2 regions of the Novosphingobium sp. KN65.2 genome follow, and region 1 is predicted to be linked to the other one. Evidence: riboswitches for the same ligand, from Rfam matches in the RefSeq annotation. Region 1 holds a riboswitch; the other holds the start of a gene.

Region 1 (5,253 bases):
CCCTGGCGTCCGGTTGCCTGCGCCTTCCGGCCGTTCGCCTGAGCGGTTCGTCCCGACCTTGTCGCAAGACGCCGGAGGACGAAAACGCATCATGGCTCAACCGCCGCAAAATGCCCGACCCAACCTGCGCCGCCGGATAGGTTGGCTCTTCGGCCCGCTCGTGGCCGCCAATATCGCCGCCTGGATATGGGCTTTATCGCTCTTCCACGATCAGCCGCTCATGCTCGGGACGGCCTTGCTCGCATGGGGGCTGGGCCTGCGCCACGCCGTGGATGCCGACCATATCGCAGCCATCGACAACGTGACCCGCAAGCTGATGCAGGACGGCCAGCGCCCGGTCGCCGTCGGTTTCTGGTTCGCCGTCGGCCATTCCGGCATCGTCACCATCGCGGCCATAGCCATCGCCCTGACGACGAGCGCGCTGGCGCAGTTCGAAAGCTTCAAGCAGGTCGGCGGTCTCGTGGCCACCTCGATCTCGGCGGTCTTCCTGTTTTCGATAGCTGCGATGAACCTGATCATTCTGCGCAACGTCTGGAAGACCTTCGCCCATGTTCGCGCCGGGGGCGCCTATGTCGAGGAAGACCTCGACATGCTGCTGGGCAATCGCGGACTGATGGCAAGGATCTTCCGGCCGATGTTCCGGCTGATTACCCGCAGCTGGCACATGGCCCCGCTGGGCTTCCTGTTCGGACTGGGTTTCGACACCGCGACCGAAGTCGCCATCCTCGGCCTTTCGGCCGGGCAGGCGGCGGACGGGCTTTCCATCGGTACGATCCTCGTCCTGCCCGTGCTCTTCGCAGTGGGCATGGCGCTGATCGATACCGCGGACGGCGTGGTCATGCTCGGCGCCTACGAGTGGGCTTTCGTCAAGCCGATCCGCAAGCTCTATTACAACATCACCATCACTCTGATTTCTGCGCTCGTGGCCATCGTCATCGGCGGGATCGAGACTGTCGCCCTGATCGGGGAGAAGCTGGGGCTGACCGGCAGCCTGTTCGGCATTGCGGGCGAGCTGGGCGAGAATTTCAACAGCCTTGGGTTCGCCATCATCGGCCTTTTCGTGCTGTGCTGGCTGGCCAGCTTTGCGATCTACCGCTGGAAGCGCTTCGACGACATCGAAGTGCGCGTCTCGGCATGATAACAGGCCCGGAAGCGATTGGCTTGCCGACCAATCTGTTCTAGGGCCTCGCTCCGGCGCACGGATCGATTCTGTGCACCGAAAGATCGCGCCGGTGCCCCGAAGGGGGCTTAATCGGGAATGCGGTGCGGGAGGGGCTTCCTTCCCAAATCCGCGGCTGTCCCTGCAACTGTGAGCGGATAGCGCGATGCACACGGCTCCCTTCGTTACGCGAAAGGGGCGGCCACTGGATGACGCCGCAAGGCGATCCGGGAAGGCGTGCATCAAGCAGTGACCCGCAAGCCAGGAGACCTGCCGGCGCACCGGTCGCTCTTGCCTTGATCCAGGGGATGGTCACGGCACGGTAATTCTTCCGTCTGAGCGACGAAGCTGTGCGGCTGGGGCTGCACGGTCGCGTGGTAACGGGTGCCTTTTCGCGCCCGCCCGTCGTCGCGCGTCGGTCGGACTCGTTCCGGCAAGCCCTGCCGTTGTCGCCATGGCGCTTGGGGAATTGCCGATGCCTGACCTGTCCAAGGTCCCCGTAACGATCATCACCGGCTTTCTGGGCGCGGGTAAGACCACGCTCATCAGCCATCTCATCCGCAATGCCGGTGGTCGCCGCCTGGCCGTCGTCGTCAACGAATTCGGCACGCTGGGCGTCGACGGAGATATCCTGAAGTCCTGCGCCATCCCCGATTGCCCGGCAGAGAACGTTGTCGAACTGGCCAATGGTTGCATCTGCTGCACCGTCGCAGACGACTTCATCCCTACTGTCGAGAAGCTCCTGGCGCTTGAGCCGCGGCCCGATCACATCCTGATCGAGACGTCGGGGCTCGCGCTGCCCAAGCCGCTGCTCAAGGCCTTCGACTGGCCCGCGATCCGCAGCCGTATCACCGTCGACGGCGTGCTGGCGCTTGCCGATGCCGAGGCCGTGGCCGACGGGCGGTTCGCACCCGATCTCGCCGCGCTCGAGGCGCAGCGTGCGGCCGATCCGGAAATCGATCACGAGACCCCGCTGTCCGAAGTCTTCGAGGACCAGCTCGCCTGTGCCGACATGGTGCTGCTGACCAAGGCCGACCTTGCCGGCGCCCAGGGCCTGGCGCGGGCGCGCGAAGTCATCGCTGCCGAGGCACCGCGACCGGTTCCGGTCATCGAACTGAGCGAAGGCGTCGTCGATCCGCGCGTTATCCTCGGACTTGGCGCTGCTGCAGAGGACGACATTGCCGCGCGTCCTTCGCACCACGATGGCGAGGACGATCACGAACACGAGGACTTCGACAGCGCCGTCATCGAACTGGGCGAGATTGCCGATCCTGCCGCTCTCACCGCACGCATAGAGACCCTGGCGAGCGATCACCGGGTGCTGCGCGTTAAGGGCTATGTCGCGGTTGCCGGCAAGCCGATGCGCATGCTGGTGCAGGCGGTCGGCGCGCGGGTGCGCAGCCACTACGACCGCCCCTGGCGCCCCGACGAAGCCCGTGTCACCTCGCTGGTCGCCATTGCCGAGCACGATCACCTCGATCCCGTTGCGATAAGGGCCGCGCTGCAGGGCTGAGGCCGCGATGCACGTCATCTTCCGCGAGACCCACGGGATCGAGGAAGCCTCCGTTCCGCAGGATCTGGGGCAGGCTCCGGCCGATCTCGTGGTGCTGTCCTTCTCGGACAGCGACCTTGGCGCATTCGCTGCCGGGTGGCGCAGTGCGCGCGATGCGGGGGACAATCCGCCGTCGCTGCGGCTCGCCAATCTTGCGGCACTGACGCATCCGCTTTCGGTCGACACTTATGTCGAGCGCACGCTCGCAGGTGCGAAGGCGATCCTGGTCCGGATCATCGGCGGGCTGCCTTACTGGACTTACGGTCTCCAGCAGGTCGAGGCGCTGGCACGTTCGCGCGGGATCGCCCTTGTCGTGCTGCCCGCAGACGGGCGCGAGGACGAAAGGCTCGATGCCGTTTCGACCGTTTCCGTCCCCATTCTGCGCGAACTGACCCGTTTGTGCGATGTCGGAGGAGCGGTCGCGGCGCGGGCGGCGCTTGCGCGTCTTGCGCAAGCGTGCGGATTGCGGGGGCATGCCCAGCTCGGTCAGGATATCCGAACCATCAAGGCGCTGCCATCTGCCGGAGCCTGGCTTCCGGGAGAGGACACCACCTGTCCGGCGGCCTTCGCTCTGACGGCGATGCGCCCGCGCGTGCTGCTTACGTTCTACCGATCCTATCTCAGCTCCGCCGATCTCGAACCTTTCGAGGCGCTGCACGCAGCCTTGACCGCGCGCGGTTTCGATGTGCTGGGCCTATACGTGCCTTCGCTGAAGGCCCTCGAAGTTCGCGGCTGGGTGGATCGCTGGGTGAGGGCGCTTCACCCCGCGGCGGTGATCAATGCGACCGCTTTTTCCGCGCGTGACGATGCAGGCGCCACGCCTCTCGATGGCGCCGGAGTTCCGGTATTCCAGATTGCGCTGGCGACGAGCGGGCGGCAGGCCTGGCAGGAGGCCTCGCGCGGTCTGTCTCCGGCCGACCTTGCCATGCATGTCGTGCTTCCCGAGGTAGACGGCCGCATCTTCGTCGGCGTCGCCAGCTTCAAGGAGGCCGCGGCGCGCGACGACGACCTCGAATTTTCGCGCAGTGCCCACCGCGCCGAGCCATCGCGGATCGAGGCGATCGCCGATCGCGTCGCGGGGTGGGTCGCGCTGGGACGCAAATCCGCGGACGAGCGGCACCTTGCGATGGTTCTTTCGACTTATCCCGGCAAGGGCTACCAGATGGCGCACGCCGTCGGGCTGGACGCGCTGGCTTCCGCCGATGCGATCCTTACCGATCTGATGCAGGCCGGTTACGCGGTCGAATGCGGGCACGACCTCGTCGCCGGTCTCGGCATGGCAGGGACAAGCTGGTCGCTCGACGCCTATCGCGAGGCTCTTGCGCGTTTGCCCGAGGCGTTGCAGGCCGATCTGGCGGAAGCCTGGGGCGAACCCGAAGAGGATTCCGCCGTTGCCGACGGGGCTTTCCATTTCCGCGCGGTCGAACTGGGCCATGCCCTTGTCGCCCTGCAACCCGAGCGCGGCTGGGCCTCAGAGCGCGACGACGATTACCACGACGTCTCGCGCTGCCCGCGCCATGCCTATGTCGCGTTCTACCTGTGGTTGCGTGAGCGCCGGGTCGATGCGCTCGTCCATCTCGGTGCGCACGGGACGCTGGAATGGTTGCCCGGCAAGTCGGTCGCGCTCGGCGATGCCTGCTGGCCCGAGGCGCTGACCGGTTCCCTGCCGGTCATCTATCCCTTCATCGTCAACGATCCCGGCGAAGCGGCACAGGCCAAGCGCCGGATCGGCGCGGTGACGCTGGGACATGTGCCGCCGCCGCTCGCGCCTTCACGGGAAGGTGCCGGGTTGGCCCGCCTCGAAGCGCTGCTCGACGAGTTCTCCAATGCCGACGGGCTCGACCCGGCGCGGCGCGACAGGCTGCAGTCGGTCATTCGCGAGGAAGCGCAGGCGCTGGGTCTGGAAGCGGAACTCGGCCTCGATGGGGCGACCTCGCTGGTCGAGGCGATGACCCGCATCGATCGCTTCGTGTGCGACGTGAAGGAAAGCCAGTTCGGCGACGGGCTCCATGTGTTCGGCCGCGGGGATCAGGGCGAGGCGGAGCGCAGCGGTCTGCTCGCCGCTTTGGCCGGACGACGGGTGGCCGCGGGGCCTTCCGGCTCCCCATGGCGGGGGCGCAGCGATGTCCTGCCGACTGGGCGCAACCTCTTCGCGGTCGATCCGCGCGCGGTGCCTTCGCGCTCGGCCCATGCGCAAGGCGTCGTCCTCGCCGAAGAACTGATCCGTCGCCACTTGCAGGACCATGGCGACTATCCGCGCGGGCTGGTGGTCGATCTCTGGGGCTCTGCGACGATGCGCACGGCGGGCGAGGAATTCGCCATGGCGCTCCACCTGCTCGGTGCGAAACCGGTTTGGGACAATGCGTCCGAACGCGTGACCGGGGTAGAGATCCTGCCGCTGGCCATGCTCGACCGGCCCCGTATCGACGTGACCTTGCGTGTCTCCGGCCTGTTTCGCGATGCCTTCCCGGTCCTCGCCACGCTGTTCGGAATGGCAGTCCGCTCGCTGTCCGAAAGGGACGAGACGCCGGAATGGAACCCG
Region 2 (5,253 bases), on a different contig from region 1:
TGCTGGATTGCCATGCGCAGCACCGGTCGCATCGGCCACGTCGGCCAGTCCGTCGAGGTGCAGCGCGCCGGTCACCGCCACCCATGCCCCCAACGCTAGCAGCGCCGCCAGCCATGCGCCTTGGAACGATCCCAGCCACCAGGCGCCCGAAACGATGGCGCCCACAACCAGTCCCACCATCGGGAAATAACGCAGGAGCGCGGCGAAGTCCGCATCGTCTGCTTTCACGTTCGGCAGGGGCACGCGCGTGGTAAACTGCATGGCGAGAATGAAGCGGCGGATCATGGCGCGTCCGTCTCTAGCGCTATGATCTGCCCCGCACTCTTGCCTCCTGGCCATACCCGCAGGCTGATGAGCGCGCCGTAAGGCAGGTCGAACGCCCAGACACCGCGATGATCGAGCCCGGTGAGATATGATACTGCAGCGCGGATCGAGCCGCCATGCGCAACGACGAGGCAATCCTCACGAATATGCGCCAGTGCCTCGCCCACGCGCCGGACAAGGACCGACCACATCTCGCCTCCCGGCGGAGGGAAGGCATCCGGGTCGTCCCAGAACCGGGCAAGCGCGTCATTGGGCAACTGCTGCGGCGCCATGCCATCCCACGCACCGAAATCGAGTTCACGCCAGCGCGGATCGATATGTACTGCGAGGCCGCACTGCCCGGCTATCTCCCTTGCGGGAAGCAGCGCTCGGGCAAGATCGGAACACCTGATCTGCTTGAAGGCAAGTGCACCTGCGCGTTCCATGCAGGCGGCTACGCCGGAGGCCAGTGGCGGCTCGTCGAGATGGCCGAGCATCAGGCCGGGCCGCTGCGGAGCGCTGTGCCGCATGAGGTGCAGCACGAAATCCGTCATGCAACGCCCGCCACCTTGGCCTCGGCGAATGTCGCCATGCCGTTGTGCGCCGCAATGGCCGAGCGCACGAGCTGCGTCGCCACCGCTGCGCCGGTCCCTTCGCCCAGCCGCATTCCGAGTTGCAGCAGGGGGGCAAGGCCAAGCCAGTCGAGCAACCGCGCATGGGCCGCTTCCATGGAACAGTGGGCGGCAAGGCAGTGCGCGGCGAACCGCGGCTGATCGACCACCAGCGGCGCTATGGAAGCGCAGACGATGTAGCCGTCGAGCAGTACCGGAATGCGCTTTATCCGTGCGGCAAGGATGGCCCCTGCCATCGCGGCAATCTCGCGCCCGCCAAGCCGACGAAGGGTTTCGAAAGCGTCAGTGCAGAGGGTACCATGAAAGGCCAATGCCTGCGCGACGACGGACTGCTTGTGGGCGATCCCGTCCATGTCGAGACCCGTCCCGGCACCGACCCACTCGGCAGCGGTGCCGTTGCAGACCTGCGCACATAGCGCGGCGGCGGGCGTTGTATTGCCGATCCCCATTTCGCCGACGAAAAGTAGGTCCAGCCCCTCTTCGACGACCGATGCGCCCGCGTTGAGTGCCGCGAGGCAATCCTCCTCGCTCATGGCAGGCTCTTCGACGAAGTCCGCCGTAGGACGTTCCAGCTCGATCGGCACGATGACCAGTTCCGCGCCGCAGGCATCGGCCAGGGCATTGATGGCGGCACCGCCAGCCGCGAAGTTGGCAACCATCTGCGCCGTCACTTCGGGCGGATAGGCGCTGACCCCGCGCGCGGCGACACCGTGGTTCCCGGCGAAGACCGCAGCCCGGATGCGCTCCAGTACCGGCCGCTCCCTGCCCTGCCACGAGGCCATGAAGATCGCGATGTCCTCCAGTCGACCGAGCGAGCCCAGCGGCTTGGTCAGGTCCTCCTGGCGCAGCTGTGCAGCGGCCTGCGCAACCTTGTTGGCTTCGGGCAGATCGGCGAGCGCCGCAGAAAAGGCTTCGCGGCTTTCGAAGCCGATCATGTGCACAGGTAGCCTTCGGGCGGGGTGCGCGTGATGAAGTGCCCCTTCACGCCTTGCGGCCAGCTGCGATAGGGCACAACGCCCTCCTCGCTCTCGGCATGCTGCGCAGCATAGCTGAGGATCGCGTGTGCAGCCTCATGATCGGCAGCGAAGTCGCCCAGGACATAGCCCACCTTGCCGGGCGCCCTGATATGCACGGTGCAAAAGCGCTTGCAGGCGAACAGACACGGCATTTCCTGAACGGAAACGGCGGCCAAGGCGGGATCCTGAGCCTGCACCTCGCGCATGGCGGAAGCCAGCCGCGCGCCGCCACGCTGGCCGTGCTCGTCCTCACGCTCTGTTTCGGAATGGCGGCAGGTCGAGCAGACCACGACCGAGGCTTCGGCTTCGACGGCACGCAGCATCAGCATACCGTTCCCGAACGCGGACGACAGAAAGACATCAAGAGCATGGCAACGCTCCCTCCTTGCAAACGGCTCCAGTCCCACCGGAAGCTCAACCGGCGAGACGATGACTGTCGTTGCGCGAGGGGTGACCCCGCCATCGCGGGGCCCTCGAACACCCGGTGCGCCCTGCCCGGATGAAGAACGACTGCGTCAGGCAGGTCTCCTGGCTCACGGGTCAACGCCGCTCCGGCCGCCTTCTCAGGACCGCCTTTCGATCCCAATGGCGAAATGGCCGGATGGCTCGCCGCTTACAGTTGCAGGGGCAGCCCGGGACTTGCACCCGAGTTCCCTTTTGATCCCCTTGCGGGGAACCTGTCGCAGTCCGGCAAGTATCGCGCAGCCATGCCGTTCGCAAGCGCAATATGCTTGCAGGGCGCCTTGCCCTGACTTATCCGCGAAGGCGTAACGGGTGCCCGCAAGGGCTTAATCGGGAAGTCCGGGCGCCGAATGTTTCTCCGCGCTGACGGCACTGCTCCCGCAACTGTGACCGGTGAGCGCATCGCCACTACGCCATTGAACGGGGCCTTCCCGGTTCGAGAAGGCGGCGACAGGCGCGTCGATCCGGAAAGTCAGGAAACCGGCCCGCTACCGTCGTTCCTCTGCGCGGGCGGGATGAACCGTGCGGACGAGGGCCTCGCTTGCTGCGGGCAATCCCTTGGCGACGACAATCGTGCGTGCGTCGAGGAGGATACGTGAGTGACTGCCAATACCGCCAGACACCTGCGCCGGCCTCCTTCGCCCCGCCACCTGCCACACCCACGAGAGGCCGACCAATCATGACTGACACCGAGAACCTGACCGAAGAAGATCGTCGCCACAAGGAACGCACCCGCAAGCTCAAGACCGTAGTCGATGCCCGCATTGCCGCAGCCAAGATCGACAAGGGGCTGGTGCTGGTGCTCACCGGAAACGGCAAGGGCAAGTCGTCCAGCGCCTTCGGCATGGTTGCCCGCACGCTGGGCTACGGCCGTACGGCTGCGGTGTTCCAGTTCATCAAGAGCAAGGTCGACGTGGGCGAACGCGCCTTCCTTTCCAGGCAGCCGGGTGTCACCTGGGAGAATTGCGGCGAAGGCTTCACCTGGGAGACGCAGAACCTCCAGCGTGATATCGCCGCAGCCCAGGCCGGTTGGGAAAAGGCCAGGGTCGCGCTTGCCGATCCCGCGATCTCGCTCGTTGTGCTCGACGAGCTGACATACCTCATCAATTACGGCTACCTCACGCTCGAGGAAGTTCTCCCGGCGATCCGGAACCGGCCGGAGATGCAGCATGTGGTCATCACCGGACGCGCGGCCCATGCCGAGTTCATCGAACTGGCCGACACGGTCAGCAAGATCGGCGACGAGAAGCATGCCTTTCGCAACGGCATCAAGGCACAACCGGGCATCGACCTCTGACGCGCGCTTGCCTGCCCGGAACGTCAGGATCCTTGCACCTCGGCCCTATACCTATGGGACGGAACTGATAGGTTCTGTCCCGGCGGTCCCGCGAGTCCCTTGCCGAAGGGGCCATCGCCCTGACGAAATTCGATAGAAGCCACCCCCCGGAGAACCCTATTGCGCCGCCTCCTCCTGTCCGTCGGCATAGCCGCACTGACACTGACGACCGTATCCCAGGCCAGCGTTTCACAGGCCAGCCCTACCCCCGCAACATCCGTCGAGCAGAGCCGGACTGCCAAGGCGCCAGAGCGCGAGCAGTCCGGGTTTGCGAAGCATGCGATGGTCGCAGCGGCCAATCCCCTCGCGGTGAAGGCCGGGGTGGACGTACTGCGCAAGGGCGGCTCGGCGGTCGATGCCGCAGTGGCGATCCAAGCCGTTCTCGGCCTTGTCGAGCCGCAGAGTTCGGGGATCGGCGGCGGTGCCTTCATGGTCTATTACGACGCCAAGAACCGCAAGGCGACGTACTACGACGGACGCGAAACGGCGCCCGCCGGGGCTACCGACCGTCTCTTCCTCGACGATGACGGCAACCGCCTGCCCTTCTTCGATGCCGTACTCGGCGGCATTTCGACAGGCGTGCCAGGGGCCGTCGCCATGCTCGACATGGCCCACCACGATCACGGCAAGCTCGCCTGGGCGGACCTGCTCGAACCGGCGCGCGATCTTGCAGCGGACGGATTCATCGTCAGCCCACGTCTTGCCGGGATGATCCGGATGGAACGCGCGCCGCAGTCAACGGCGCCCGATGCCGTCACCTATTTCTCCAAGCCGGACGGCAGCCGCTATGCCGCAGGCGATCGACTGCGCAACCCGGCCTATGCCCGCACGATGGAGCGGATTGCCAAATTCGGGGCCTCGGGCCTGCTGACCGGCCCCATTGCGCATGACATCGTCAAGCGCGTCAGCGAAGGGCCGCGCCCCGGGACAATGACGCTGGCAGACCTTGCCGCCTATCGCCCGCGCACCGGTCCGGCGCTATGCGAACCCTACCGCGTCTATATGGTCTGCACCCCGCAGGCCCCGTCTGGCGGTCCGGGGCTGCTGATGGCGCTGGGCATTCTCGAACACACCGATATCGCCAAGCGCAATGCGGGCGACGAAAAGGCGTGGTTCGAATTCGCGCAGGCCAGCCGCCTCGCCTATGCCGACCGCGATCGCTATGTCGGCGATTCCGCCTTTGTCGAAGTCCCGATCAAGGGGCTGCTCGATCCGGACTACCTGGCCGCGCGCGCGAAACTGATCGGCGAGCGGGCAGGCTCCGTCAGCTTCGGCCATCCCGAAGGTGCCCCTGCTTTCGGCCCGGACGCTACGGCGGAACCGGGCGGAACCAGCCACTTCATTGTCGTCGATGCCCAAGGCAACGTCGTCTCGATGACGACCACCGTGGAGAGCATCTTCGGTTCGGGGCGGATGGTCGACGGGTTCTTCCTCAACAACCAGCTTACCGACTTCTCGTTCTCGCCCACGGACGGCGACGGAGCGCCTGCGGCCAATGCCCCGG

Evidence for each region. Region 1 has a riboswitch for cobalamin ahead of cobW (cobalamin biosynthesis protein CobW). Riboswitches for the same ligand answer to the same signal wherever they lie in the genome.
Region 2: it holds a riboswitch for cobalamin, as region 1 does, so the genes downstream of both, SPHV1_RS20485 (DUF1636 domain-containing protein) here and cobW (cobalamin biosynthesis protein CobW) in region 1, are expected to answer to the same signal.

Annotation. Positions count from the first base shown of each region.
Region 1 covers NZ_CCBH010000174.1:80,477-85,729, forward strand. Annotated here, with positions in the region: gene SPHV1_RS17425 (HoxN/HupN/NixA family nickel/cobalt transporter) at 92-1,138, shown strand; cobalamin riboswitch at 1,214-1,452, shown strand; gene cobW (cobalamin biosynthesis protein CobW) at 1,635-2,672, shown strand; gene cobN (cobaltochelatase subunit CobN) at 2,680-5,253, shown strand, end outside.
Region 2 covers NZ_CCBH010000193.1:24,261-29,513, forward strand. Annotated here, with positions in the region: gene cobS (adenosylcobinamide-GDP ribazoletransferase) at 1-282, opposite strand, end outside; gene SPHV1_RS20475 (histidine phosphatase family protein) at 282-857, opposite strand; gene cobT (nicotinate-nucleotide--dimethylbenzimidazole phosphoribosyltransferase) at 854-1,870, opposite strand; gene SPHV1_RS20485 (DUF1636 domain-containing protein) at 1,867-2,274, opposite strand; cobalamin riboswitch at 2,452-2,647, opposite strand; cobalamin riboswitch at 2,707-2,917, shown strand; gene cobO (cob(I)yrinic acid a,c-diamide adenosyltransferase) at 3,093-3,710, shown strand; gene ggt (gamma-glutamyltransferase) at 3,870-5,253, shown strand, end outside.